Regions from separate parts of the Paenibacillus sp. FSL K6-0108 genome, predicted to be linked through region 2. Evidence: a T-box and tRNA genes for the amino acid it is inferred to sense, from the RefSeq annotation. Region 2 holds a T-box; the other holds one or more tRNA genes.

Region 1 (15,118 bases), 1.6 Mb from region 2:
AAGAACGCTTGGGAGAGTAACTGCTCTCAAGGTGACGGTACCTGAGAAGAAAGCCCCGGCTAACTACGTGCCAGCAGCCGCGGTAATACGTAGGGGGCAAGCGTTGTCCGGAATTATTGGGCGTAAAGCGCGCGCAGGCGGTCATTTAAGTCTGGTGTTTAATCCCGGGGCTCAACCCCGGATCGCACTGGAAACTGGGTGACTTGAGTGCAGAAGAGGAGAGTGGAATTCCACGTGTAGCGGTGAAATGCGTAGATATGTGGAGGAACACCAGTGGCGAAGGCGACTCTCTGGGCTGTAACTGACGCTGAGGCGCGAAAGCGTGGGGAGCAAACAGGATTAGATACCCTGGTAGTCCACGCCGTAAACGATGAGTGCTAGGTGTTAGGGGTTTCGATACCCTTGGTGCCGAAGTTAACACATTAAGCACTCCGCCTGGGGAGTACGGTCGCAAGACTGAAACTCAAAGGAATTGACGGGGACCCGCACAAGCAGTGGAGTATGTGGTTTAATTCGAAGCAACGCGAAGAACCTTACCAGGTCTTGACATCCCTCTGACCGGTACAGAGATGTACCTTTCCTTCGGGACAGAGGAGACAGGTGGTGCATGGTTGTCGTCAGCTCGTGTCGTGAGATGTTGGGTTAAGTCCCGCAACGAGCGCAACCCTTGATCTTAGTTGCCAGCATTTCGGATGGGCACTCTAAGGTGACTGCCGGTGACAAACCGGAGGAAGGTGGGGATGACGTCAAATCATCATGCCCCTTATGACCTGGGCTACACACGTACTACAATGGCCGGTACAACGGGCCGCGAAGCCGCGAGGTGGAGCTAATCCTAAAAAGCCGGTCTCAGTTCGGATTGCAGGCTGCAACTCGCCTGCATGAAGTCGGAATTGCTAGTAATCGCGGATCAGCATGCCGCGGTGAATACGTTCCCGGGTCTTGTACACACCGCCCGTCACACCACGAGAGTTTATAACACCCGAAGTCGGTGGGGTAACCGCAAGGAGCCAGCCGCCGAAGGTGGGATAGATGATTGGGGTGAAGTCGTAACAAGGTAGCCGTATCGGAAGGTGCGGCTGGATCACCTCCTTTCTATGGAGAATCGTTTCCCGCAGCGGAAACATTCAAATCAAGTCTTCAGGAAGCATGCTTCCGAAGCGAGCTTTACTTCGTAAAGCTTTTAGCTCACTCGTTGCTCAGTTTTGAGAGCTCAAACTCTCAAACAGCTTGCTTTTGCATGGAGCTTGTTCTTTGAAAACTAGATATCGAAACGAAATATGCGAATTAGAACATTCCTTTTTAGCTGAACTTGTGTTAAACAAGTTTCAATAAATTGGTACTTAATTGCTTTTGCGATGGTATTGAATGGGAGCGACTTTTGGCTTTGCGCAAGCAAAACAAGGGAAGCGAGCAGTCAAAACCGGAGCAATATGGTTAAGCTACTAAGAGCACACGGAGGATGCCTAGGCGCTAGGAGCCGATGAAGGACGTGGCGAACAACGAAACTGCCTCGGGGAGCTGTAAGCAAGCTTTGATCCGGGGGTGTCCGAATGGGGAAACCCAGCTGGGGTAATTTCCAGTTACTCGTAACTGAATACATAGGTTACGTAGAGGCATACCAGGGGAACTGAAACATCTAAGTACCCTGAGGAAGAGAAAACAATAGTGATTCCGTCAGTAGCGGCGAGCGAACGCGGAGAAGCCCAAACCAGAGAGCTTGCTCTCTGGGGTTGTGGGACGTCTCACATGGAGTTACAAAGGAGCCGGTTAAACGAAGAGGTCTGGAAAGGCCCGCCAAAGAAGGTAATAGCCCTGTAGTTGAAAGTTGGCTCTCTCCGAGACGGATCCCGAGTAGTGCGGGGCACGTGAAACCCCGTATGAATCCGGCAGGACCATCTGCCAAGGCTAAATACTTCCTAGCGACCGATAGTGAAGCAGTACCGTGAGGGAAAGGTGAAAAGCACCCCGGAAGGGGAGTGAAATAGAACCTGAAACCGTGTGCTTACAAAAAGTCAGAGCCCGTTTTAGGGGTGATGGCGTGCCTTTTGTAGAATGAACCGGCGAGTTACGTTCCCGTGCAAGGTTAAGGTGAAGAGCCGGAGCCGCAGCGAAAGCGAGTCTGAATAGGGCGAATGAGTACGTGGACGTAGACCCGAAACCGGGTGATCTACCCCTGTCCAGGGTGAAGGTGCGGTAACACGCACTGGAGGCCCGAACCCACGCACGTTGAAAAGTGCGGGGATGAGGTGGGGGTAGCGGAGAAATTCCAATCGAACTCGGAGATAGCTGGTTCTCCCCGAAATAGCTTTAGGGCTAGCCTCGGAAAACAGAGTCGTGGAGGTAGAGCACTGATTGGGTGCGGGGCCCGCAAGGGTTACCAAGCTCAGTCAAACTCCGAATGCCATAGACTTACTTCCGGGAGTCAGACAGTGAGTGCTAAGATCCATTGTCAAAAGGGAAACAGCCCAGACCATCAGCTAAGGTCCCCAAGTGTGTGTTAAGTGGGAAAGGATGTGGAGTTGCACAGACAACCAGGATGTTGGCTTAGAAGCAGCCACCATTGAAAGAGTGCGTAATAGCTCACTGGTCGAGTGACTCTGCGCCGAAAATGTAACGGGGCTAAACACACCACCGAAGCTATGGCTTGATGCTTTGCATCAGGGGTAGGGGAGCGTTGTATAAGGGTTGAAGGTGTACCGTAAGGAGCGCTGGACATTATACAAGTGAGAATGCCGGTATGAGTAACGAAAAGATCAGTGAGAATCTGATCCGCCGAAAGCCTAAGGGTTCCTGAGGAAGGCTCGTCCGCTCAGGGTAAGTCGGGACCTAAGGCGAGGCCGAAAGGCGTAGTCGAAGGACAACAGGTCGAAATTCCTGTACCACCGTAAGCCGTTATGAGCAATGGGGGGACGCAGCAGGGTAGTGACGCGGACTGATGGATGTCCGTCTAAGCAGTGAGGCTGATGTGTAGGCAAATCCGCACATCGTTAAGGCTGGGCTGTAATGGGGAGCGAAAATTATAGTAGCGAAGGTCATGATCTCACACTGCCAAGAAAAGCCTCTAGCCAGGTGATGGTGCCCGTACCGCAAACCGACACAGGTAGGCGAGAAGAGAATTCTAAGGCGCGCGGAAGAACTCTCGTTAAGGAACTCGGCAAAATGACCCCGTAACTTCGGGAGAAGGGGTGCCCCGGTAGTGTGAATAGCACGAGGGGGCCGCAGTGAAAAGGCCCAAGCGACTGTTTAGCAAAAACACAGGTCTGTGCGAAGCCGTAAGGCGAAGTATACGGGCTGACGCCTGCCCGGTGCTGGAAGGTTAAGGGGAGCGGTTAGGGAGTAATCCCGAAGCTGTGAACCGAAGCCCCAGTAAACGGCGGCCGTAACTATAACGGTCCTAAGGTAGCGAAATTCCTTGTCAGGTAAATTCTGACCCGCACGAATGGCGTAACGACTTGGGCGCTGTCTCAACGAGAGATCCGGTGAAATTTTAATACCTGTGAAGATGCAGGTTACCCGCGACAAGACGGAAAGACCCCATGGAGCTTTACTGCAGCTTGATATTGAATTTGGGTACGATCTGTACAGGATAGGTGGGAGCCTTTGAAGCCGGAGCGCCAGCTTCGGTGGAGGCACCGTTGGGATACCACCCTGATCGTATCTAGGTTCTAACCTGGTACCGTAATCCGGTGCGGGGACAGTGTCAGGTGGGCAGTTTGACTGGGGCGGTCGCCTCCTAAAGAGTAACGGAGGCGCCCAAAGGTTCCCTCAGAATGGTTGGAAATCATTCGAAGAGTGCAAAGGCATAAGGGAGCTTGACTGCGAGACCTACAAGTCGAGCAGGGACGAAAGTCGGGCTTAGTGATCCGGTGGTACCGCATGGAAGGGCCATCGCTCAACGGATAAAAGCTACCCTGGGGATAACAGGCTTATCTCCCCCAAGAGTCCACATCGACGGGGAGGTTTGGCACCTCGATGTCGGCTCATCGCATCCTGGGGCTGAAGTAGGTCCCAAGGGTTGGGCTGTTCGCCCATTAAAGCGGTACGCGAGCTGGGTTCAGAACGTCGTGAGACAGTTCGGTCCCTATCTGTCGTGGGCGTAGGAAATTTGAGAGGAGCTGTCCTTAGTACGAGAGGACCGGGATGGACGTACCGCTGGTGTACCAGTTGTTCCGCCAGGAGCACCGCTGGGTAGCTATGTACGGACGGGATAAGCGCTGAAAGCATCTAAGCGTGAAGCCCCCCTCAAGATGAGATTTCCCAGTATGTAAGACCCCTTGAAGACGACGAGGTAGATAGGCTGGGGGTGGAAGTGCAGCAATGCATGGAGCTGACCAGTACTAATCGGTCGAGGGCTTATCCAAATATGCAAGTTGTAAGTCGCACATTTCGTTTCGGATCTAGTTTTCAGAGAATAATCTCTGAAGAATATTCCCTGATAGCTCAGTTGGTAGAGCACTCGACTGTTAATCGAGTTGTCACAGGTTCGAGCCCTGTTCGGGGAGCCATATGGAGAGGTGTCCGAGTTGGCCGAAGGAGCACGATTGGAAATCGTGTAGGCGCCACAAGCGTCTCGAGGGTTCGAATCCCTCTCTCTCCGCCATTAGTAAGGCCCGTTGGTCAAGGGGTTAAGACACCTCCCTTTCACGGAGGTAACAGGGGTTCGAATCCCCTACGGGTCATAATTTAACTTCAAAAAAAAGAAGTTGATTTTCACAGCAGTTTTATGATAAGATCATAAATGTGTTGTTCGGAGGCTTAGCTCAGCTGGGAGAGCATCTGCCTTACAAGCAGAGGGTCGGGGGTTCGATCCCCTCAGCCTCCACCATATAACTTTTATAACGACGCGGGGTGGAGCAGCCCGGTAGCTCGTCGGGCTCATAACCCGAAGGCCGCAGGTTCAAATCCTGCCCCCGCAATTAACCTTTCTTTCAAGAAAGTGATCTGGAACCGTGGTGTAGTTGGCCTAACATGCCTGCCTGTCACGCAGGAGATCGCGGGTTCGAATCCCGTCGGTTCCGCCATTTTAATCTTTACATGAGGAAGCTGTTCACTAAATCTGCTATATGGCACCGAACGCCCTAGATAAAGTGTAACGTTTCAGGATTAAACTTTATTGTGGCTCGGTAGCTCAGTCGGTAGAGCAGAGGACTGAAAATCCTCGTGTCGGCGGTTCGATTCCGTCCCGAGCCACCATTTACGAAAACTTAATACGCCGGTGTAGCTCAACTGGTAGAGCAACTGACTTGTAATCAGTAGGTTGGGGGTTCAAGTCCTCTCGCCGGCACCACTTATGGAGGATTAGCGAAGTGGCCAAACGCATCAGACTGTAAATCTGCTCCCGTACGGGTTCGGTGGTTCGAATCCATCATCCTCCACCAGTTTTTAGGGGCATAGTTTAAAGGTAGAACAACGGTCTCCAAAACCGTTGGTGTGGGTTCAATTCCTGCTGCCCCTGCCAATTAACTTTCAAGACATATTGTATTATGGCGATCGTGGCGAAGTGGTTAACGCACCGGTTTGTGGATCCGGCATTCGGGGGTTCAATTCCCCTCGATCGCCCCTTTATTTTTTTTGGGGATTAGCCAAGCGGTAAGGCAACGGACTTTGACTCCGTCATGCATAGGTTCAAATCCTATATCCCCAGCCATTATGCGGACGTGGCTCAGCGGTAGAGCATCGCCTTGCCAAGGCGAGGGTCGCGGGTTCGATTCCCGTCGTCCGCTCCAAAATATGGCGCCATAGCCAAGTGGTAAGGCACAGCTCTGCAAAAGCTTTATCCCCAGTTCGAATCTGGGTGGCGCCTCCAGTAATTTTTCAAAACTTCATATGCCGGCGTGGCGGAATGGCAGACGCGCTCGACTCAAAATCGAGTGGGAAACCGTGGAGGTTCGAGTCCTCTCGCCGGTATTCAAGTAAGTAAAGCTCATTAGATGCATAATCTAATGAGCTTTTTTATTTTGACAGATACTATACGGAGTATGATTGGTAGAAGGAAATTAAATTATTTATTTATATGTATTGACGTACATCTTTAATGGGTATATTGTAGACATGTAAAGTCCTTAATGCTAATTCCTTTAATTGCGGATATTATAGCTCTTTTAAATTCATATAGAAGATGCTTTCATAAAAATAATAGTCCCGTTTAACTTTTTATATTTTCATACAAAGAAATGGAGTGAGTCATCGTGTCCAAGGAAAAACAGGTATCTAAGCAATCTGAACTTTTATTCAATCTATCTGTATGGGAAGAAGCTTGGAGAAATCAATCTATAGGTTCTACATCCAATATGAAAAACGCTGCATTCTACGCGACAGAAGCATTTGAACAATGGGCTACAAAATATCATCAGCAGTCGTTTACTGAAGAGGGAAGGCAGCGATCTGAACGCATCATAGGCTGGATCGAAAATCAGGGAGTGGATTTAAACGGTTTATCCATATTGGACATTGGAGCAGCGTCTGGAATTTTTACTATCCCTTTTGCCACCAAAGGAGCGACTGTTACAGCTGTAGAGCCATCAGAACTGTTCAATTCATTAATGAAAGAAACGATTCCTCCGTCCTTGCATTCCAGTATAGATATTGTGTCAGAACGGTTCGAGGAAATATCGATTAAGGAAAAGGGCTGGGAAAAGAGATATGACTTCGCATTTGCATCCATGTGCCCGGCAATGTCGGATTGGGAAACGATTGAACAAGCAATAAGCACTGCACGGAAGTATGTTTATATCAGCACGATGGCCGGGCCAAAAGAAGATACACTATTAGATGAGCTTAAAAAGGTACTGGGTGTCTACCCTCCAAACAATTATGGTGACATGGGTTATATACAACAGCTACTATACCTGAAAGACTATTCCTACACTACTTTGATCACTAAAGAAACAAGTTATTTTAAGATGTCAGTGGAAGAAGTCGTAGACAAACTTCAGGAATGGCTTGGCACGCATGAATTGCCAACGGATGAAGGTTCCCTTGCCCTGGCTGAGCACTACATCAGAGACACGTATAAGGAGGGTGAGGTTGCATTTTCACGCGGCGGGAAGTTCGGTAAAATTCTGATTCAATTGGAGCAACCGAATATGAAAGGGGTACGTACCAAAGCGCAGTAAATAATGTGACCAATATTAGAAAATTATATTTATTTCAAGTAATACGTAGTTACAAGGGAGTCGCTGTATTGACTCCCTTTTTGTATCGTCATATTTAGAACAACTTCTTTGGTTAAGTGTAAAGGGGTAGTTCTTCTGCAAAAGAGAAACGGACAAAGCTGTCGTACTTCAATCCTCTTAAGATCTCCCTACTGCTTCATGGACAATTCAGCCTTCTGCCTACGTTCTCGGTATTGTCCAGGAGTGATCCCTTCCCATTTTCGAAAAGAGCGGATAAAGTTCTGGGGGTTATTATAGCGCAGCCGCGCAGCGATGTCCTTGACCGTTAGCTCGCTCTCGTCCAGCCACTTTTTAGCTATACTGAAGCGGTACTTTGTCAGATACTCACTGAATGCACAGCCTGTTTCTTTGCGAAACACACTACTCAGGTAATTTGCATTGTAGTGGAGTCTGGATGCGCACTCCTCCAACGTCAGATCTTTATCGTATTCTTGCTGGATGATGGCAATCATTTTCTCGGAAATGTGCTGATATTGAGCGTACTGTCGTTCCTTCAGAATAAGAATGATCGGTATGATGATATGTTCGTTAAACCACTGCTCAACCTCAGCTGCGTACTGTAAAGCATGAAGTTCATTGAAAATAGATCCATGGCCTTTGGAGATCTGTCCCAGCCGTATACCGGATTCCTGCATCATCTGCAAAATATGTGTTAATAATCGGGTAAGTGCTACCTGATATTCTTCTGGTGTGCATTCCATGCCAAACAGTACTTCAAGCAACTGGTGGAGAAGAGAGGAGGCATGAGCCTCATCTGCATTTTGGATAGCCTGTAAGAGCGTATATTCCAGTGATTCGGGATAAGATAGCGCCCAATAGGATGTGCGATTATCGACTGCTTCAAATTGAAAGATGATGCCTGCTCCCAGCTTCATTCGATGTTTGAGCGCTTCAAGGGCCTCCGTATAAGCTTGCGGGATCTGAAACAGGGAGGCGCAAGGCTGACTAAAACCAATGCTAACCTGCAGACTAAGGATCTCTCTGATTTGATATTGAAGTTGTTCCGTTAATGTGGACAGATGTTTTGAAAAACGAACCCCGTCTTGCTCAGGAGAACCGATGATCGTAACGACAGTATGTTCATAGACCACAGGAAGCAGCTGTTGTTCTGCGTAAACACTCTCCTCCAGTATATTTTGAATGGCAAACAGCAGTAGATCACGATCTTTGGCATGATATTTGGTGTGATTTACGAGATCAGCCTGGACTGCAATGACGGCTATTTGTTGCCACTCTTGAAGCTGTGAATCATAACCATTCTCTCTGAGGTTGTCATGAAGAGTAGAGGGTGGATTTTTGCCAAGAAGCAGGTTGATTAAAAAATGAGTACGGAGCTGCAAGTTATATTGATTTAATTTGCTTTCAAGTTGGGATTGTGAAGCAGTTAGCTGAGAAATGCCGGTTCTGATTTGCTCGAATTCATCCATATGAAGTATAGAATGGGTTTTGGAATGACCTTTGGACAATGGCTTGTGACCGAGCTGTATAAGAAGTTTGCGGATGGGGATGTGCATTCGCCTCGATCCAATCCATGAGAGTAATAGAGAAAGCAGTAGCATAGCGGTACTGATATACATGGTGTGCAACCCAATCTGAACATACTCGTGGGTTAGAATGTTCCTAGGCGAAACGAGAATATATGTCCACCCTTTTAGAGCAGAATGCGTATAGGACAGCGAGTAGTCAGTGTCTGCAATACGTACCTCACGTTGACCTGAAGAGGCGGTGAACCCACGCTTAGATAACAATTCACTAAAGTTGGCCCCCGAATTGCTGTCCCATATTCCTGCTGCATCCAAAGGCTGTCCAATATAAAAAGGATCAGGATGAACCATAATACGTTGTTCACGATTCAGAATAATCAGCCCGGCGGCAAATTTGTCCGGAGAATTCTCTTCCATTGCTTTTTGCAGTGAACACGCGGGAATTCCTGCAATCAGTGCAGCATCAGAAGAAACATTTATATGGGGGATCGTTCTCGCAAGTGCAATGTGATACATGCAACCTGAATCCACTATACGCTCCTCATTGTTAAATATGGAGGATGGGGTGAGCTGCCAGCCGGATGTAAGTGTGTTTGATAACAAGTCTTTCATGGGCAGAGCCATTGGAAATTCAGTATTAAGGTACAGGCCAGCATGATTAATAAGCCAATCCTGTGTCTGATTTACGAGTGTAATATCCATTAGAGGCTCCCATGACCTCATATTATTAAATTCGTTCTGTAGCTTCTCAGCAAACAAAGGCCCAGTGTCTTGGATCGATGATGATGAAGTTAGCGAACGGAGCGTGTCTGGTGACCGAACGGCCTGATCGAGCATATAGCTTACGGTGGCAAGTTTGTGCTCCACATTGGTTTGCATTTGGATCAGCAGTTGTTTATTGGCTTGAATACGGTGCAGTTCCGATTGTTTCGAAGAATAGATAAAAGCAGCGATTCCGGTCAACAGAATGGGCAGCGTACTTAACAAGATTCCGAAGACTACCATCTTATGTAGATAGCTGAATGATCGCACAGTTCCACTCCTGACTTTGGATTAGTAACACTTTCTATATTAGTAAACGCTTACATATATAACAATCTAAATTTTGTTTATTTGGATAAAAAAGTAATAAAGATTCAATTCCAAAGTAAAGTGAAGAAATATTTAAGATCGTATTTCAGCTTTGTGGAGTTATTTGGAAGACAAAATGGGAAACTGCAGTCAAGGGAGGACGTAGATAAGAGATATGGACGCCATATTCATAAGGGGTGAGGGGATCTGGAAAAGGGCAATTAGGTATATGTGAGGCTTCTATTTGGTAGAGTGGTCAGCGGTCTGATCCAGGGACAGTCAAAGGTCCAACACGATCCCCGACCTGAGTCTAGGATGAAAAACCGTCCACGGTCTGTTTTGAAAAGTCGCAGTTTCCCCTAGAATAAGGACATAAGGTTAAACAAGAAACAAACAAACAAATACACACAAGCCAAAATTAACGAATCGAAAGGGTGGTGAACAACAATTATGAGATGGAATAAAGGAAATGGCTGGGCGATTGTACTGATTGCGCTGGGTGCTCTCCTCCTCTTCGGAAAGTTAACTCCTCTACTGGGACACTTAATGGGTTATCTGATTCCGATCCTGATGATTGCACTTGGATACTACGGAGTTAAACGAGGAAACGTACTGCTTGGATGGATTGTTCTCTTCATCGGTATCCTCTCCTTGCTAGGTAAACTGGCCTGGTTGATCGGACCGATCATCGCGATTGGGTTAATCATCTTCGGATTCTCCATGTTGAGTAATAATCGCAGTCGTCGTGGCCGTTACTAAACTTTCACGATTATGATAAGGAGGACAGAACAAAATGAGTGTATTTCGTCGAATGCGGGATATTACCGTAGCTACTCTAAACGAACATCTGGAGCAAAGTCAGGATCCGGTCAAACTGATTGATCAGTTTCTGGTCTCGACCCGCCAAGACATCGGTGAAGCCGAGAAGCTTCGTCATCAATATGCAAGCCATACCAGACAAATGAAACAACAAGCGGATCAGGCAGCAGGTATGGTACACAAACGGGAAGAACAGGCTTCCATGGCTTTGAAAGCAGGCGAGGAGCATTTGGCCAAACTTGCTTTACAGGAGAAAATTCTCCACGAGGAAAAAATGGAGCAATACAATGAATTGTACGCACAAAGCAATGCAGCATTACAGGAACTGGATGAACAGATCGACCAACTGAAAGTGGAGTATCAAAATGTATACAGCAAACGTCAATACTACTATGCTCGTATGCAGACGATCCAATTACAGCAACGAATGAATCAGAGAGGTCATTACAACGGTCAGAATGTGCCCCGTATGTTCAATCGGCTGGACGATCAGGTATCTGATCTCGAATATGAGGCACAAAGTCTTCGGGATTTGCGACGTATGAGTCAGGATGGGGCAGGAACGTCTGGCACCATGTCATCCTCTGCGCTGGACAAAGAACTGGAGCGACTGAAGCAAAAGCTTAACAATGACAGAAAGGAGTAGACGAATGAATAAACTTTACCGCTCATCGCGTAATCGTATGCTGACGGGGTTGATCGGCGGCATTTCTGAAAATCTCGGATTTAGTTCCACGCTGCTGCGTCTCATTTTCTTCATCAGTATTTTCGCTACGGGAGGTACTTCATTGCTGATCTACTTTATCGCTGCATTGGTAGTACCCAAAGAACCCTATCACGTTGATCCATACACTTATGGTGCTGATCACGGAAGAGGGTACAAGTAAACGAAAGGAGTAAGCACATGAGCAAATTATACCGCTCAACGCGTGACCGGATGCTGACAGGATTATGTGGTGGGATAGCCGAGTCGATCGGCATGGATTCAACCTTGCTGCGTATCATCTTCGTCATCAGTATCTTCGTAACTGGCGGCACGTCGTTGTTGATCTACTTTATCGCAGCACTGGTGGTACCCAAAGAGCCATATCCACCATATGATCCATACGGCTATGGTCCGGGACCCGGTCCTGGGGCTGGTAGAGGATACAATAACTTTGATCACGAGCCGCCAAGAGGTCCTTTTCAGAACAACCATCATCAAGGCCCAGGAAACTTCGGTCCCGGTCCGGGATACAACAGCAGACCTCAGTCTGGTCCACGTTCTTACGATAACAACACTTACGGAGCAGGGTCACAGCAAGAAAGTGAACTTGATTCCATGATGAAAGATATTGAGAAAAAAGCATTGAAAAAAGAAGTTGAAGAGCTTCGCCAAAAATTATCTCGTTACGAGAAGGGAGAAAAGTAAAATGGGAGTATTTAAACGGATTAAGGATATGACGAAAGCGTCGGTAAATGATATGTTGGATAAAGTGGAAGACCCGATTGTAATGTTGAACCAGTACTTGCGTGATATGGAGGCTGAAATTCATGAGGCAGAGGTAACAGTCGCCAAACAAATGGCGAACGAGCGTCGCATGAAACAGCGTCTGGACGAGGCAGAACGCACATCGGTACAACGTGAATCCCAAGCAGAAGCTGCACTGGCTAATGGACAGGAAGAAGTTGCACGCAAATTGCTGGAAGAGAAGATCTACTTCGATCAAAAAATTACGGAATACAGAGAACTTCATGCTCAGTCCGAAGCTCAAGCCAAAGATTTGCTGCAACAGCTGCATGACATGAAAGATGAGTTCTACAAAATGCGTAACAAACGTAATGAACTCGTATCCCGTGCACAAATGGCGAAAGCCAAAAAACAAATGTCCCAAATCAACAGCTTGCACTCGATCGAGAGTGGTGGCGCATCGCTTGGATTCCACCGCATGGAAGAGAAAATCATGCAAATGGAAGCGGAAGCTGATGTGATCCGCGCACCTTATCGTAATACACAATCCACGTACACTAATCCTGTAGATACTGAGAAGCAATTCAAAGTGGATCAACAACTGCAAGCTCTCAAAAATAAAATCGGCAATGGTGCCAAAAATGAAACGGGCGGTACTTCAAAAGAATAACTGTTCCCTCAGCAAACAATATGATATTCTATAAATCGTGAATAAAGAACGGTTTCTAGAACAAAGGTTAAGCCATACAGGTGTTCAATGCCTGATATGGCTTTTCCGACGAATTGGGAAGATCAACTTACAGAGGAGGTGCGGCAGAGATGAATAAGAAGGGTCAATGGCTTGCTGTTGTCATCATTGTCATCGGCATGCTGATGTTACTGAACCGAAGTATTAACCTGCTAACCGTCGCCGCACTGATTCTGTTAACGATAGGTATGGTACAAGTTCGTAAAGGTGACACACACAAAGGTTATCGATATCTAGGCATCGGTGCCGCTCTGTTATTGCTTGATAATTTAATGATTGTATTTCTGATTGTGTTGGCATCGCTGGCCTATTTTTATTCCAAAAACAAAAAGATTCATCTAGACAGGAATGTCATGCGCAAACAAAATTTCATGGCTCGCTACTATTGGGATCAGGCTCCTTGGACATTGCGCAGCATGAGCCTGTGGCATGCATTGGGTGAGGTTAACGCAGATCTGTCACTCTCTATTCCGGAGGATAAACAAACAATTGTGCTTCTGCAAGGGGTTATGGGAAATGTTCGTCTGACGATGCCTGAGGATTATGGTGTCGAAATTGAGGCATCTGTACTTTTTGGACGGATAAGTGTTAATGGAGAACAGGATAGTGGCATGATGAACAAATTGGTATGGAGAACCCCTGGATATGAGTCCAGTGAACATAAAGCAAAATTTGTCATTTCTTATATTGTTGGCGACCTAAACATCAGTAATCCGTAATAAGTTAAATAGGTGAAAAAGGAGGAGACCCGGATGAAGACAAAACGACATACCGACATGGTAACCCGAAGTATGGGTGAAGGGATCCTCCTTGTTTTCATTGTACTCGCCGTGATCTTGTATGTATTGTATACATATGGTTATCTTGCTCCGTTTACAGGATGGAGGCACCTGATTCAATCAGGGTCTGCATTACTATTGCTCTTGGTCGGTTTGGGTGCGGCCTTTGGATTTTATCAGAGTTATCGGGTCAAACGCAGGCTTGAACTGTTGCGAGAGACACTACTGCAATGGGAAAAGGGTTCACTCTCACGCACTGTGCCGGATCTCGGCATTGATGATGTCGGCCGATTAAGTGAGCAGCTTGGACGCATCGGCAAAAAGTGGGAAGATCAGGTCTCCTCACTGCAACGACTGTCTACGAATAACGCGCAGTTGGCTGAACAGGCCAGAATAACGGCCATTGTGGAGGAACGGCAGCGGCTGGCACGGGAATTGCATGACGCGGTATCGCAGCAGCTGTTCGCCATTTCTATGACCGCAACAGCGGTTGGACGAAGAATGGAAAAGGATTTTGCACGTGCCCAGCGGCAGGTGGCCCTGATTGAAGAGATGGCGTCGGTAGCTCAGTCCGAGATGCGCGCGCTGCTTTTGCATCTGCGACCTGTCTATCTGGAAGGTAAACATCTCGAACAAGGTCTGCGTGATCTGGTGATGGAGTTAAAAACAAAAGTACCTATGGATATCGTGCTTGAAATGGATGAAGACATTCATTTGATCAAAGGCATTGAGAATCATCTGTTCCGTATCATTCAGGAAGCGATGTCCAATACATTACGTCATGCGAAGGCAGAAAAGATGGAAATTCGGCTTCAGCGCCGAATGGATGCCATTCGGGTATTAATTCGCGATGATGGTCAGGGATTTGATCTTGACGATCAGAAACAGGCCTCCTATGGTCTGGCCAATATGCGTGAACGTGTGACTGAGATTGGGGGAGCCATTCAATTTGTAACGGCGCCGGGCAAAGGAACAAGAATTGAAATTACAATACCTTTGATGAACGATGAAAGCGAGGAAGAACATGTCAATGGAGACGGGAATAGAAACGGAGACGGAAGTGTCGATCAAAGTGTTGCTCGTGGATGATCATGAGATGGTACGCATTGGCCTCGCTGCGGTGCTGGATACGGAAGATGGTATTGAAGTGGTCGGGGAAGCGGGCAGCGGCGAGGAAGGCATTCGGTTGGCACAGGAATATAAGCCTGATGTGGTTCTGATGGACCTGGTCATGGAAGGGATGGACGGCATTGAAGCCACCCGGCAGCTGCTCAAAATGTATCCGGAATGCAAGGTCATTGTGCTGACTAGTTATCTGGATGATGAAAAGATGTATCCGGTTATTGAGGCAGGAGCCTTCAGTTATCTGCTGAAAACATCCAGAGCTAATGAGGTGGCGGATGCAATCCGCGCTGCAGCTCGTGGGCAATCGGTTCTGGAGTCTCAAGTGGCGTCCAAAATGATGAATCGTTTCCGACAGCCGCAGGCAGCCGCACCTGCGCATGAGGAATTGACCGATCGGGAAATGGATGTTCTGCGTTTGCTGGCCAAAGGAAAATCGAATCAGGACATCGCAGATGATCTGATTA
Region 2 (15,118 bases):
GACACCGGAGATGGTGCTTTGTCCTTCTTCGCAATTTTCAGATACAGCGCGAGTTCCCGGCACAACTGGAGAATAGCGGAACGAATCTCGAATTCTTCCCTTGTATCCGGCAACTCCATTTGCTTGAATTCTTCTTGCACATCTGCGAGAAGTTTTTCCGTACGTCCGGTGTAAGATTCAGTGAGTACATCTTGACTGAGCTGTTCGAACAGCTCTGATACCATTTCCGCATGCGGCATCTTCTGATAGATCTGGGATACCAGATGCATCATATGCTGGATAGAATCCAGCTGCGTTTTGCGCATATAAAAGTAAACACTCCATCCCTCGTTCGGATGAATGACCTGATTCTCCAATGAACGTTTGGCCGCTTCAATACCGCCCAGCACTGCCTTATCGGCTTCGATTAGCTCTTTTCCTGCCCACACTTCATTTGGATTGCGCAGCGTGGCTGCAAACTCCTTGAAGATAACCGAGAATAGTTCGTCAATTCTTTTGCGAATACGCAGCATTTGCGGGTCCGCAGCAGGCATATAAGCCAGATTAACCACCATCGCTGAACCGAGACCAATCAGCAGCAGTCCAATTTGAATCAAAACCACATGTACGTCCATTTCGCCGCCACCAAATACCCGGAACACCACAACAGAACCTGTTACAATGCCTTCCTTGAATCCGGCCCGAACGATAACCGGAAATGCAATCAGTATGTAGACCGCCAGCACCCAGTAATGGAAGCCAAGAAAGTGAAAAAGTACACTTGCGAATAAAAGCCCCACTACGGAAGCAAAAAATCGGGCAGATATGGTGCGAATACTTCTTTTTCGTGTTACATCAACGCCTAGTATGGCCAGCAAGCCCGCCGATGTTGGTCCAGGCAAACCGCACCAGTCCGCAATCAGCACAGCCATCAGCGCGGCTATTGCAGTTTTGATTACCCTAAAACCCATCTAACTCCCTCTCCTCTAAGCTGCATAAATGTCAAAGCCAGTGAGCCATGCCCATCCAGGTGGAATGCTTGTCCTATGCCTGCAGCGTGTACTGCCAAATATCCTATCCATAGTATTACACATCCTGCCAAAAACCATTTCTTCTCTAATTAAAAGAAGGATTCTGGAAGAACCGCATCTCATAATTCGATGCTACACTCATAAACGGCATCAACCGACATGCATATGCATGTCGGTCACAATAACGCGCCCCGGATGAGGGACGCTGGCCATTTGATTGATGCGACAGCAGCCTCTAGGCCCTTTTCTCCAATCGTCGCATTCATTCCGGACTGCGCGGAATAATCGTATTAGTATGGTACTTGATTTTACGGGTTCGGGCAACGTGACACCTCTTGTGAAATTGTATACATATCATGAAGCTCTCTTTTACACACGCATGCTTCGCAAAATCACCTGCGTCCTGCCAGCAGCTTGCGTTCTACATATACAACCATTTGGTACATCGCTGTCGCTACAGCAGCAATAATTAACAGGCTCGATAGAACGAGGGTAAAGTTGAACACTTGAAACCCATAGATGATCAGATAGCCCAACCCCTGCTTGGCGACCAGAAATTCACCCACGATGACACCAACCCAGGCCATACCCACGTTTACTTTTAAGGTAGAGACAATGGCAGGAAAGGAAGCGGGCAATACGACTTTGCTGAAAATCTCGGAGCGATCGCCACCAAACGTACGGATAACTTTAATATAGTTCTGATCCACTTCATTAAAACTGTTATACACGACAAGTGTAGTAATAATGACTGTGATTGACAAAGTCGTCATGACAATGGCAGTAAATCCTGCACCAAACATGACGATAAAGATTGGACCCAGCGCTACTTTGGGCATGCTGTTGAACACAACCATATAAGGATCAAGTACTTTGGACAAAAAAGGAGACCACCAGATCAGAACCGCAAGCAGTGTTCCGACGAGTGTCCCCAGCAAAAATCCAACTGCCGTTTCCCCTACGGTTACCCCAACATGCGCCCATAGTTCCCCGCTGATGATGTCCTTCCAGATCTGATTGAAAATTTTGCTGGGATAGCTGAACAAGAGCACATCTATCCAGCGAAGCCTTCCCGCCAGTTCCCAGAGCAAAAACATAAACACCAACATGGACAGCTGCACCGCCAGCACTTTATGTCGCCATCTGGCAACCTGTTGAATATGACTTTGGTGCAGCTGTCTCATCCAAACATCACGCGTTTCCTGCTTCTGTTTCGTCTGATTCACCCGTTCTTCTCACCTCCTCCGGACTGATCCAGTTCACTCCATAACGCCTGAAACAGCTCATTGAACCCTTGCTGCTCCCTCGCGTGAAAAGGCTGTGCGTTTCTTATATCTTCTGGAATAATAAACTCCCGCCGAATACGACCCGGATTACGATCAAGCACAATGACGCGGTCACTGACAGCGATAGCCTCGGACAGATCGTGGGTAACAAGCACCGAAGTTTTGCCTGATTTTTTCAATGTGTCCGAGACCAGATCCTCCAGCTGCAGCTTGGTTTGATAATCGAGAGCCGAGAAGGGTTCATCCAGCAACAGTATTCCCGGATCCGTAGCCAGTGTACGTACCAAAGCCACCCGTTGTCTCATGCCCCCGGATAGCTCGGAAGGATATTGGCTTTCAGTTCCAGCCAAACCCATACCTGCGAGCAGCTCACGCGTACGATCACGACTCTGTTCATTGAGCGTACCTGTCAGTTCAAGCCCGATCAGGGCATTATCCAAAATGGAACGCCACGGAAACAGATAATCCTGTTGCAGCATATATCCAATCTGGGCAGACGGCCCTTCAATGCGTTTCCCTTTAACCTTGACCTCGCCTGCGGTCGGTGTGAGCAGCCCGGCGATGATCGATAGTAATGTCGTTTTACCACATCCGCTAGGGCCAACAAGACTAATGAACTCCCCTTGCTCAATCTGAAGATTGAAATTTTCGATAACCAGTGATGCTTCACGCTCGCTGACATAGACTTGCGAAATCCCTTCCAGTCTGATCACCGTTTCGGATTCAGGCATACATGCTCACGTCCTTTCCTGAATACCTGGTTACTTATCTGATGCTGCTTGTTCTGCATAGGAATTATCAACAATCGTTTGAGAATCCACCCGCTGTTTCAATTCTCCCGCAGCACTCATGACATCCAGCAAGTTATTCCATTCTTCTTCATCAATGATTGGATCGGTTGCATATGTGCCCTGTTCCTTGTAACGGTCCACACTGCTTATCAGGATGGCTGGATCGATATCTTTAAAATAAGGTTTGATGACTTCAGCAATTTCTTCAGCGGTGTGCGAGTCCACCCAAGCTTGTGCTTTGTGCAAGCCGTTTGTAAACTTCTGTACAATATCTTTGTTGTCGTTGATATAACTTTGTTTGGTCATGAAGACCGTATAAGGCAGATGGCCACTTTCCGTTCCAAATGATGCTACGACCTTACCACGACCCTCTTTCTCGAAAATGGACGCCTGAGGCTCAAACAGCTGCACATAATCCCCCGTACCTGAAGCAAATGCAGAAGCGATGTTGGCAAAATCCACATTCTGAATCAATTCCAGATCATTCTGCGGATCAATGCCATGTTTTTTTAGCGTGAATTCGCCTGCCATTTGGGGCATGCCGCCTTTTCTTTGTCCAAGGAATGTACTCTGTTTCAGTTGCTCCCAATTAAATTCACCTTCGGGATCGCGGGCAAAGAGAAACGTTCCGTCCGTCTGTGTAAGTTGTGCAAAGTTAATGACCGGATCTTCTGCTCCTTGTTGATAGACATAAATTGACGTCTCTGCTCCGACCAATGCGATGTCAACTGATCCTGCAAGCAACGCTGCCATTGTTTTGTCTCCGCCAGCCGTTGTCTGAATGTCCACTTCAAGCCCCTGCTCCTCAAAAAAACCTTGGGCCACAGCCACATACTCTGGTGCGTAAAATACAGAACGTGTGACCTCACCTATCGTAATTTTGGTCTCATCCTTATCTTTATTGCAGCTGGTGAGAGCTACGATGATAATGAGCAAAATGACGATGGCCCGGATGAACCAGGGCGTGTATTTCATGATATTTCCCTCCTTCACTGGTCTCAGCTGTTTTCTCTACTATGGATATGCTGATGCCCAGCAAAAGGTTAAGAACTTGCATGCAAAAGAAGAGCCGGGCAATCCTGCCCCGCTCTTCAAGAATTGGATCTGATATTCATTGCTGTCCTACAGCTTGTAAATCTCTGCATATTTCGCTTCCAGATAATCGGCCAAATAGTCCGGATTCAGCTCTTCACCCGTTACGGCCACAATCAGTTCGGAAGGTGTACGGCTTTTGCCGTAACGATAAATTTTGTCAGTCAACCATTCCTTGATGGGAATCAGGTTACCTTCGGTAATATAGGTATCGAACTCCGGCATTTCTTTGCGCAGTGTATGTAAAATCTGTGCTGCATACATGTTGCCGAGCGAGTATGATGCAAAGTAACCAAAGTCACCACCCGACCAGTGAACATCCTGAAGCACACCCATACCATCATTCGGCGGCACAACGCCAAGATACTCCTTGTATTTAGCATTCCAGGTCTCTGGCAGGTCCTTGACTTCCAGACCTTCGTTAAACAGCATTTTCTCAATTTCATAACGGATGATGATGTGCAGATTGTATGTCAGTTCATCGGCTTCAATCCGGATCAGAGAGCTTTCAACCCGGTTAATTGCCCGGTAAAAGTCTTCCAGCTCAACCTCGTTTAATTGAGGGAAATGTTGTTGCAGATCTTTGTAATAGCGCGTCCAGAATGGAAGACTGCGTCCAATCATATTTTCCCATAGGCGAGACTGGGATTCATGAATCCCCATGGACGTTCCTTCGGCAAGAAGGGTACCCGCGAGACTGTCGTCAATATTTTGCTCATACAGGGCGTGTCCACCTTCGTGCAGGGAACTGAAAACCGCACTCGTCACATCATCCTGCAAATAGTTCGTCGTAATCCGCACATCACCTGGATTCAGGCCTGTTGCAAACGGGTGAACACTCTCATCCAGTCTTCCGGCTTCAAAGTCATAACCCATTTGTCCCAGAATAAACAAGCTGAATTTTTCCTGTTGACCCTTGTCAAACAGCTGGTTCAGGAACTCCGTGTTCGGCTTGTTGGCCGACGCGTTGATTTTTTCTTGCAGGGGCACCAGACGGGCTTTAAGACGTGCAAATACGGCATCCACCTTGTCTACCGTCAGATCTGGCTCATACATGTCCAGAAGAGTATCATAACGAGTGTCTTTTACACCCCAGTAGTCAATGAACTCTTGTTTGAGCTTCACAATATCAGTGAGGTAGGGTGAGAAACCTGCAAAATCGCTATTATGCTTGGCATCTTCCCAAGCCGTTTCTGATTTGGCGGTGAGTACGGTATAAGCTTGAACTTTTTCCGGTGGTACGGACTGACTGCGATTATATTCTTTCTGGCAATCTTCCACCTGACGTCGGTCAATATCGTCCAGCTGTTCCAGCACCGCTGGACTTGTTAATGTATCCAGGCAGGATTTCATATCAGCCGAGGTTTGTAGTTTGAATGCTTCAGTCGAAAGCATGCCAAGTGTTTCCGAACGTGTCGGTACACCTTTTTTGGGCGCGCCTGTGCGCAGATCCCAGTGAAGCAAACCAATGGCTTCATGATAACTCTTGATTTTACGAGCCAGATTACGGAAGGATTCTAGCTGTTGTTGTGTTTGTTGGTCCATTGTCAATGTTCACCTCTTCAAAAAAATGTGGATTCCCTATTGATGATACTTTTTGCAATGCGTATAATCAACTTTTGACAGATGCAATTTGAAGTATTCTTTTCAAAAGGAGAATATTTTGAGCTGCTGAGCGTGATATAATAAAAAACCAAAGGGCGTAGGACAAGCTGCATTTGATGCAAGTGGCCGTGCTCATCGTATTGAATAACAGGAGGCAATGGACATGAACAACATTCAAGAGATTCTGACTTACAACAAATCATTTGTCGAAACTAAAGAATACGAAAAGTATACGGCTGGCAAGTTTCCAACCAAAAAGATGGTCATTATCACTTGTATGGATACTCGTCTGGTTGAAATGCTGCCTAAAGCCATGAACCTGAAAAATGGCGATGTCAAAATTATTAAAAACGCTGGCGCAATCATCTCTCAACCTTTCGGGTCTGTCATGCGTAGTGTTCTCGTAGCCATCTATGAGCTGGGTGCCGATGAGGTACTGGTTGTTGGACATACGGAATGCGGTATGGCTTCTCTGCACGCGGAGACCATGATTGGACATATGGTCGAGCGGGGTGTATCCGAGGAAGTCATGAGCACACTGGAGAACTCGGGCATACGTTTACAAAAGTGGTTGCGCGGGTTTGACAGCGTTGAAGAAGGGGTAAAACATACTGTGGAAGTGATCAAGAAACATCCATTGCTTCCACCTACTGTACCCGTTCACGGCATGGTCATCGACTCTTACACGGGTGAACTTGATCTTGTCAAAGATGGGTATGAGCAATAGACATCTCTCTAAATGGTTTTGGGTGCGGACCTCAGGGTCCGCACTCTTTTTTTGTCTAAATTGAGGCAGTTGTTCTGTCAGGTTGTCAAACCATACAGTTTCAGTGTACACTTTTATGAAAGCGGTCAATGAGAACAATTTGCGTTGTTTTTGCTGGCCCAGCCCTAATATTAAGGAGACATGTGCATGAACATACTTTCCTACGGATTGCTCGGGCTTCTTACCCGCGAGGAGTCATCCGGTTATGATCTAATGCTGAGAATCCAGCCACATTGGCAGGCCAAACACAGTCAGATCTATCCCCTCCTCTCCAAAATGGAAAACGATGAGCTTTTAGCCTCCCGCTGGGTGCAACAGTCTGACAAACCGGACAAAAAAATGTATGCAGTCACGGAGAAAGGTATTGAGAAACTGCTGGAATGGATGATCACTCCCGTTACCGCACCGGTTACGCGTGACGAGTTCAATTTGCGTATTTTATGTGTCGGCATTGCGGAAGATGGTAGCATGAGACGCATTCTGAATGAGCGCAAAAACTGGTTTATGGAACGCATCCGTTATTTCGAAGATTTGAAGTCCCGTATCCCTCAGGATAATTTGCGAGTAGGCAGTCGGGAATTCGGAAGTTACATTTTGGTACAAAAAGGGTTGATGAACGCACAAACGGGCATTGAATGGTGTAACTGGGTAACCCAACTTCTCGATGGCCAAGCGGCCATTCAGGACCCTTGTCCAAGTATTTCAGAAAATTAAAAAAAATTTGAAACGTTCCTGCAAGATGACCGTATTACCTGAGTAAGGCCCATTTTTGGGGTATTCAAACAAATTAATCGGGGGGTTACGATCTTTACAATGAAGAAAAAATTCGGAATTAAACATCTCATGATGGTTTTCATGGCCTTTACATTGCTGTTTGCAACAGTTGGAGTCGCGAATCCAGATTCTGCTGACGCCAGACGTGGTGGCGGTTTCAAATCGGGAACAAAAAGCTATACCAACACACCTAAGAAATCCGATTCCAATAGTAATGTAAGCAAATCGAATACGAATAACAACTCCAGCAATGGAGCAGCTACAACGAACCGCGGCGGATTCTTCGGCGGTGGCGGTGGATTCATGAAAGGTATGATGCTGGGTGGTCTTGCCGGTATGATGTTCGGCGGATTGTTCGGTGGCATGGGCGCTCTGGGTAACATTCTTGGATTGCTCGTAAACGTGGCTGCAATTATGCTGATCGTGATGCTCGCAATGGCCCTGTTCAGAGCCATTACGAATCGTCGTAAACCAGCAGCAGATGGTCGTTATGACCGCCGTAATGATCGTGATGATGATGACCGTAACAGAAACGGACGGTACTAATCTCTATGGTTCTGAGCATGGATGAAATTGTCAACGCGATATGTATTCACATGGCTGAACGCAAGGGTGTTCGCCCAACCGATGTCAATGTGGAACTGAGCTGGGAAGAGGATACGGGATATTCCGCTGAAGTCTGGATTCAAGGCCGCAGTCAGTATCTGGTCGAATCGAACATGATTGAAGCAATCCTTCGCTACCTGCACAGTGAATACGATATTCGGGCTTACCGTGAGAATGTTCGACTGGATCTGGATGAAGAGATCACAGCGATTGTGAATCAATAAATGAATAACGAATAATCCATTTGCGAATGGAATGTAAAAAGGACCGTCTCCATGATGTCATTGACATGATTGGGGACGGTCCTTTTGTGTTACTGGGAAAGATAATGCCTTCGCTCTACCTTCCCCAGATTCTGACTGCAATCCTATGGCTATTTCAATTTCACCAGACTGTAGTTTTTCTTGCCTTTGCGGATAATGATGAATTTACCACCGATGGCATGCTCTGCAGAAACCGTGAATTCCAGCTCCGTCACTTTCTCACCGTTCATGGAAATAGCCCCTTTGGTAACATCCTCACGTGCCTGACGTTTGGATGGCTCCAGGCCAAGATCTACAAGCCAGTCTACAATATTTTTCGCTTCACCATCGGTTTCGAAGGTCGGCATTTCTTTAAAACCCTGCTCAATTTCGTCCGCCGTAAGGGAACGAATATCTCCGCTGAACAGTGCTGCGGTAATGCGTTTCGCCTGCTCCAGCATATCGTCGCCATGAACGAATTTCGTCATTTCTTCAGCGAGTGCCTTTTGTGCTTCACGCTTGTGCGGCTCCGTTTCTACCTTAACAGCCAAAGCTTCTATCTCTTCTTTGCTTAGGAACGTGAAGTATTTCAGGTATTTGATTACATCACGGTCATCCGTATTCGCCCAGAACTGGTAGAATTCGAATGGAGTTGTCTTATTCGCATCAAGCCAGATGGACCCGCCTGCGGACTTACCGAATTTCGTTCCGTCGGATTTGAGCATAAGCGGGATTGTCAGACCGTAAGCTTTAGCTTCTGGCCCTTCTTTTTTACGGATCAGGTCCAGACCGCTTGTAATGTTGCCCCATTGATCTGAACCGCCGATTTGCAGCTGTACATCCTCATGTTGGAACAGATGCAGGTAGTCAAGTGATTGCAGAATTTGGTAGGAAAACTCGGTAAACGAAATTCCGTCTTCCAGTCTGCTTGCAACCACATCTTTGGCCAGCATTGTGTTAAGGTTAAAGTTTTTACCGTAGTCCCGCAAAAATTCAATCACATTGATTTTGTGTGTCCAGTCGTAGTTGTTGACCATACGCACCTGATTATCGCCATCCGTTACGAAAAGCTTTTTCATTTGTGCAGTCAGAGCGTCCACATTCGCCTGTACCTCTTCCAATGTTTGCAGAGAACGTTCCGATTGACGACCACTTGGATCACCAATAGTACCTGTTGCCCCACCAATCAGAATGACCGGACGGTGGCCAGCGAGTTGGAAACGTTTCAGCATCATGAACGGAATCAAATGTCCGATGTGCATGCTGTCTCCTGTAGGGTCAACCCCGCAGTACAAGGAAACCGACGTCGTCTCGGTCAGCTCACGCAGACCCTCCGCATCCGTCTGTTGGTTAATGGCGTCGCGCCATTCCAGTTCATCAATAATATTCAAAACAAACAACCCCTTCTCTATGCATTGGTATTAGGCCATGATTTACGTGAATTCATCAAGAGCTAAGCAGGGTGCGACTTTTTTTTGGACACAAAAAAATCGCCGCCTTGTCTTCAATAGACATAGGGACGATTATCATAACCGTGGTACCACCCAACTTGCACAGACAACAGCTTACACGCTGTCCATACCGCTTTCGGCAAAATAACGTTTGCCATTCCGCTTGGCATTACCCAAGTACTCCAGAGTGTAATTCGCAGCCCTTGTATGTATCAGGTTCCATCAACCCCTGACTTTCTGTAACAGGGACAAAGCCGCTACTGCGCTCTATCAACGTAATTCATGTATTCAATTTATAGCCAGTATAGCCGAACGTTAATATCATTGCAAGGGCAAGAATTTAATCTTCAGATAGAACAAGAGATGAGTCCTGTGCCAAAGTTTATAAAGACATCATGTTCAACTTTTCATGATAATATGCATAAGCCTTTTCTGCAATCTGATCTTCATTGTTCCAGAATTGCTGATCCAGTATATCCAGCTTGCGCTCCTCCTCTGTTGTTAGAAACTTAGGAATATCCCACAGCCCATTAAGTCTTTCATCCTCTTCCAAATGCTCAATGCAGCCGTATGCTGACTTTATGATGTCCAACACTTGAGGCGCACCAATGACATGTAATGCCCGCAGCGCGTATAGGTATGCCTCTTCTCCCCAGTTGCAGAAAAATTGAACAAAACCACCGTTAAACACATCCGTCTCTAAAAGCCATAAAGCAGCAATTTCCTGCTCATTCGCTGTTAGCGCAGCCCACCCCTGAGCGGATTCATTCTTTTTCCCTACAAAGGTTAAAGCATACTCATACCACACTTCATTGATATCCTGTTCACTCACACAATCACCTCTTCTTCCTCGGTTCCATCTTCTCAAGCTCCTGCCGTTTACCCATCTGATGCCAATGTAAATAGGGATCACCGATCTGTTGGAAAGCTTTCTCAACACTTTGCACCAGTTCTTGCGTCACTTCGTTCGTGTAATTCAAATGTGTCTGTTTATTATCCACACCGTGACGTTCCAGCAACTCCACATGCGCCGCCGTAAAAATGATATCCTCGAGCAGCCAGTAGATTACTTCTTCCGTCTGCTTCATTCTTTTTTCCAGCATGACCATGCCACGCTCGTATATACGAACTATATATGTATCCTTTTCACTCTCTACATATGGAACACCCTCCCATTTAAAACTTTCAAATAAGCGGTTAACATATTTCCCCATCTGTTCCCTGCTGAAGGATGTCCGTTCAAGCAACTGTAAAAGTTTTTTTGCAATCTCTGGTTTGCTTCGTATGTTGGCCATAAAATCTCCTTTTGAAATGATAATGAAGAAGCTGCCCAGGCAGCCTCTTCACAACCTTTTAAATATCAGGTTCCACAGAACGTCTGATAAGAGGTATTGCATTGTGCGGGCAGCTCCGCGTACTCAGCCTGTTCGGGAGAATGTGCAAACGGTTTGGAAAGAACATCAAGAAGTTTATCCATTACACTAAGATCCCCGTGATTTTCCGCTCGGTCCAGTGCTTCTTCCACCCGATGATTACGAGGAATCACCGCCGGGTTGTTAGATTTCATCAATTGCTGTGATTCTTCTTTCCCTTCCTGTTGTCTGCTCAATCTTGCCTGGCGACGCTCATTCCACTGCTCAAACTCTGGAGTATCCACCATCGGTGATCCCTTGAGCGGTGTGTCAAAGGTCAGTGCTAGGAAGGTATTCGTATAATCCGCGCCATGCTTCTCCATCAGCTCCAGAAGATCTCTGATTAGCGTTTCATCCTCAACCTCTTCATTAAACAAACCCAGCTTACTCCGCATTCCGGAGAGCCAGTGGTGGTGATATAATTCAGAGAATTGTGAGATGGCGTCCTGAGCAATTTGTACGGCCTGTTCTTCATCCTCATGCAGCAAAGGCAGAAGCGTCTCGGCAAACCGAGCCAGATTCCATCCGCCAATATACGGTTGATTTCCATAGGCATACCGACCTTGTGTATCAATAGAGCTAAATACCGTCGCTGGATTGTAGGCATCCATAAACGCACAGGGCCCATAATCAATCGTCTCACCACTAATAGCCATATTATCCGTATTCATCACGCCATGAATAAAACCAACCTGCTGCCACTTCGCAATAAGAGCCGCCTGCCTTTGAATCACTTTCTGAAGCAAAAGAAGATAACGGTTATCTGCTGAGGCAATCTCGGAAAAATGCCGTTCTATTGTATAATCAGCCAATGCTCGGAGATCAGCCTTTGATGCACCACTGGCTGCGTATTGGAAGGTTGCTACACGCAAATGGCTTGAGGCCACTCGTGTCAGGATTGCACCCGGCCGTTCAGTTTCTCGTATAATGCTTTCTCCCGTAGAAACCACTGCCAGACTTCGCGTTGTAGGAATGCCGAGTGCATGCATCGCTTCACTGATAATGTATTCACGCAGCATGGGCCCGACAGCAGCACGTCCATCACCTGCACGGGAGTAGGGCGTTCTCCCCGAACCTTTCAGTTGGATATCCATCCGCTCGCCTTGTGGCGTGATCTGTTCTCCCAGCAGCAAAGCCCGTCCATCACCGAGCATGTTAAAGTTACCGAACTGATGACCTGCATATGCCTGAGCGAGAGGCTCGGCACCTTCCGGAATGTGGTTGCCTGCAAAAACTTCTGCACCTTCATCACTGTTAAGAGCCTCCGCATTCAGACCAAGGCTGGCTGCAAGCAGCGTATTAAAGATAATCATCTTAGGGGATTGAACTGGCTCCGCTCCCTGACTCGTAAAAAAGGTCTGTGGCAATCGTGCATAACTGTTGTCGAAATGCCATCCTTGTATTCGTGTATCTTGTTGCATGTGATCACAACTCCTTTTCTGTAACTAAGCGATATCAGAATATCCCTTCGTTTTATTTTAGCCTTGTGAACCAATGCTCATTTATGTAGTCGCATGGAAATTCAACGGAAGGAACATGTAACAATGTTCATGATGAAACTTTAGCATATTTATACCCCTTTTGCATTCATCCTGCTGTAACTTTCATACACGGGGCACCGTTTAGAGTTTAAGGGGGGGATCAGACTGAGAAAATATATCTATGTAATTAGCTGTATAACGCTTTTGTTTATGAGCCTTACCGGTTGTTCAGTGGACAACATACAAAAAAAGGGAGATCAGGTTATCGTTCAACAACCGGTTGAGAACTCCAATCAATACACCCTATATAGAAAAATTACCGATCCAGCACAAGTGCATGCCATTAGGAGCATCACCCGCTCCATTCGATCCAATAATACTATTTAAAAATACCCAAATGGTACGCTGCAGATGCTGCAGTTCAACCCAACTTAAAGACCCAAGAGGTTATTGGCGAGGGGAATCATTTCACCTCAATCCATACCATCTTGGGTCTGTTCCATTTATTCAGACTACAGGCCTGTTAAACAAAACAATCATTACGTATGTGCTTCCTGAGCCTGTACGGGCTGTACGGGCAGACTCTCTTTTTTAAATCCGAGGTTAAAGAAGATATTGAGAAGGATGGCACACAGACTGCCTGTGATAATACCATCACTAACAATTATGCGAATACTTTGAGGCAGCTGGGCAAACAGATCAGGTACAGCCGTAACGCCAAGGCCGAGCGATACCGAACAAGCAACAATTAACAGATTCGTTTGCTTGCTGAAATCCACCTGTTGAAGCATTTTAATTCCGGAAGAGACCACCATCCCAAACAGAACAACCGTCGCCCCTCCAAGTACAGCACTGGGGATAATCGTTGCGAATGCCGCAACTTTGGGGATGAGTCCGAGAAAAATCAGAATACCTCCGGCTGCAACAACCACATTGGTCGTTTTCACTTTGGAGAGCTGTACCAAACCGACATTCTGGGCGAATGTGTTGTATGGAAAAGCATTGAAGATACCTCCAAGCACAAAGGCAAGGCCTTCTGCGCGGTAACCTCGTGCCAGATCCTTTTCGTTAATCGGCTGATCACAGATTTTGCTCAAGGCCATGAACACACCTGTAGACTCGATAATAACAACCGTGCCGACAATAATCATGGTTATAATCGGACCGATCTCAAAAGTAGGCCATCCAAAGTAAAAGGGCTGGGGCAAATGGAACCAGGAGGCTTCCTGTACAGCGCTGAAATTCACCTTCCCCATAAGGGCCGCAGCGAGAGTACCCACAATAATACCGAGGAGAACTGCGAGGGATTTGACAAAACCGTGGGCATATCGATTCAACACCAGAATAAAGAGCAATACCCCAAATGAGAGAGCCAAATTGTCCAGACTGCCGAAATTTTCGCTGTTGGCTCCGCCTGCCATGTTTTTGATCCCCGTTGGAATCAGTGCCAGACCAATGATGGTCACGACTGTTCCGATCACGACGGGAGGAAACAGTTTAACAATTTTACTAAAGAAGACCGCACATATAACGATGAAAATTCCTGCTGCGATGATGGAGCCGTAAATAGCCGGGATTCCATATTGTGACCCAATCGCAATCATGGGTGTCACAGCGACAAATGAGCTTCCCAGAACCGCTGGCAAGCCAATCCCCAAATATTTACCTTTGCGTGCTTGAAGCCATGTCGCGATACCACAGGTTAACAGGTCAATCGATACCAGGTATGCCAATTGCTCTGCAGTCAGATTTAACGCTCTTCCCACAAGCAGAGGGACCAAAATGGCTCCGGCATACATCGCCAATACGTGCTGAATTCCCAGTGAAAAAACCTTCATTTTCTTAGTTTCACTCATCCCTACATGCCCCCTGTAAATTAGAATCACTTTACCGCTGCAAATCATGTTATGTTGATTCACATTATATAAACATTCAGGAAAAGTTCCATGATTCATAACATACAATTGTTTCAAGTTATAAAGAAAACTCATTATATTGGGCGCTTTGTACAAAAAGAATGAGCAGACCTTCTCTATTTGTTATATTATCTGACATATAAAATTCCAAGTCACTTTCACATCTCCAGACTCTCTCCCAAATCAAAAACATAAAAAGGCCAGCCAGAAAACTCTGACTAACCTGATCAATTGGAAGTCACCAGCATGGCGACTTCTTTTGCATAATTTGTTATAAGATGCGCAGACTCAGATCGGATAATCGACCACGATCACATTTTCCACCCATTCATTCAGGGAAGCTACAAAAGCCTGATGAGCAGGATGGGGGCCATAAGCGCGCAGCGCTTCCTGATCTTCAAACGTAACCCTCAAACCAAGCGTGAAACCTTGAATATGATTCGTTTCCTCTGTTACATTAATCCCTGCGGTGAGATCCACAATTCCAGGAATCTGTTCCTGTAACGCGAGCAATTGAGCCACCAATTCCTGCTGTTTGACCGGAGTGATTGTATCATTCAATTTGAATACGACCAAATGTTCATACATTATCTTCTCATCCTCATTTCTTTAACAAGATATTTAGCTTTTTAATACTCTGCTGCGAACATGATTCAGCAGCTTCTGAAGCCAGATCATATCACTTT

What was found. The T-box of region 2 lies ahead of tyrS (tyrosine--tRNA ligase). A T-box ahead of a tRNA ligase gene usually reads a tRNA of that ligase, here a tRNA-Tyr.
Region 1: it has a tRNA-Tyr gene. The T-box ahead of tyrS (tyrosine--tRNA ligase) is inferred to sense a tRNA for this amino acid. The anticodon was not compared.

Annotation. Positions count from the first base shown of each region.
Region 1 is NZ_CP150288.1:6,362,207-6,377,324, reverse strand. It holds rRNA gene MHB49_RS29050 (16S ribosomal RNA) at 1-1,095, shown strand, start outside; rRNA gene MHB49_RS29045 (23S ribosomal RNA) at 1,436-4,364, shown strand; tRNA gene MHB49_RS29040 (tRNA-Asn) at 4,433-4,508, shown strand; tRNA gene MHB49_RS29035 (tRNA-Ser) at 4,512-4,603, shown strand; tRNA gene MHB49_RS29030 (tRNA-Glu) at 4,611-4,682, shown strand; tRNA gene MHB49_RS29025 (tRNA-Val) at 4,753-4,828, shown strand; tRNA gene MHB49_RS29020 (tRNA-Met) at 4,846-4,919, shown strand; tRNA gene MHB49_RS29015 (tRNA-Asp) at 4,947-5,024, shown strand; tRNA gene MHB49_RS29010 (tRNA-Phe) at 5,121-5,196, shown strand; tRNA gene MHB49_RS29005 (tRNA-Thr) at 5,215-5,290, shown strand; tRNA gene MHB49_RS29000 (tRNA-Tyr) at 5,296-5,381, shown strand; tRNA gene MHB49_RS28995 (tRNA-Trp) at 5,388-5,461, shown strand; tRNA gene MHB49_RS28990 (tRNA-His) at 5,490-5,562, shown strand; tRNA gene MHB49_RS28985 (tRNA-Gln) at 5,576-5,650, shown strand; tRNA gene MHB49_RS28980 (tRNA-Gly) at 5,655-5,729, shown strand; tRNA gene MHB49_RS28975 (tRNA-Cys) at 5,736-5,809, shown strand; tRNA gene MHB49_RS28970 (tRNA-Leu) at 5,832-5,910, shown strand; gene MHB49_RS28965 (class I SAM-dependent methyltransferase) at 6,192-7,118, shown strand; gene MHB49_RS28960 (helix-turn-helix domain-containing protein) at 7,307-9,694, opposite strand; gene MHB49_RS28955 (LiaF transmembrane domain-containing protein) at 10,184-10,492, shown strand; gene MHB49_RS28950 (PspA/IM30 family protein) at 10,527-11,198, shown strand; gene MHB49_RS28945 (PspC domain-containing protein) at 11,203-11,439, shown strand; gene MHB49_RS28940 (PspC domain-containing protein) at 11,457-11,963, shown strand; gene MHB49_RS28935 (PspA/IM30 family protein) at 11,965-12,672, shown strand; gene liaF (cell wall-active antibiotics response protein LiaF) at 12,822-13,469, shown strand; gene MHB49_RS28925 (sensor histidine kinase) at 13,503-14,618, shown strand; gene MHB49_RS28920 (response regulator transcription factor) at 14,560-15,118, shown strand, end outside.
Region 2 is NZ_CP150288.1:4,718,157-4,733,274, forward strand. It holds gene MHB49_RS21290 (aromatic acid exporter family protein) at 1-950, opposite strand, end outside; gene MHB49_RS21295 (ABC transporter permease) at 1,403-2,194, opposite strand; gene MHB49_RS21300 (ABC transporter ATP-binding protein) at 2,233-3,027, opposite strand; gene MHB49_RS21305 (ABC transporter substrate-binding protein) at 3,058-4,062, opposite strand; gene MHB49_RS21310 (carboxypeptidase M32) at 4,210-5,724, opposite strand; gene MHB49_RS21315 (beta-class carbonic anhydrase) at 5,948-6,511, shown strand; gene MHB49_RS21320 (PadR family transcriptional regulator) at 6,698-7,264, shown strand; gene MHB49_RS21325 (hypothetical protein) at 7,364-7,870, shown strand; gene MHB49_RS21330 (YxcD family protein) at 7,876-8,154, shown strand; gene tyrS (tyrosine--tRNA ligase) at 8,304-9,563, opposite strand; T-box leader at 9,685-9,906, opposite strand; gene MHB49_RS21340 (DUF4375 domain-containing protein) at 10,006-10,455, opposite strand; gene MHB49_RS21345 (Imm63 family immunity protein) at 10,460-10,918, opposite strand; gene MHB49_RS21350 (protein adenylyltransferase SelO) at 10,984-12,456, opposite strand; gene MHB49_RS21355 (nucleobase:cation symporter-2 family protein) at 13,056-14,372, opposite strand; gene MHB49_RS21360 (Dabb family protein) at 14,721-15,020, opposite strand; gene MHB49_RS21365 (PadR family transcriptional regulator) at 15,054-15,118, opposite strand, start outside.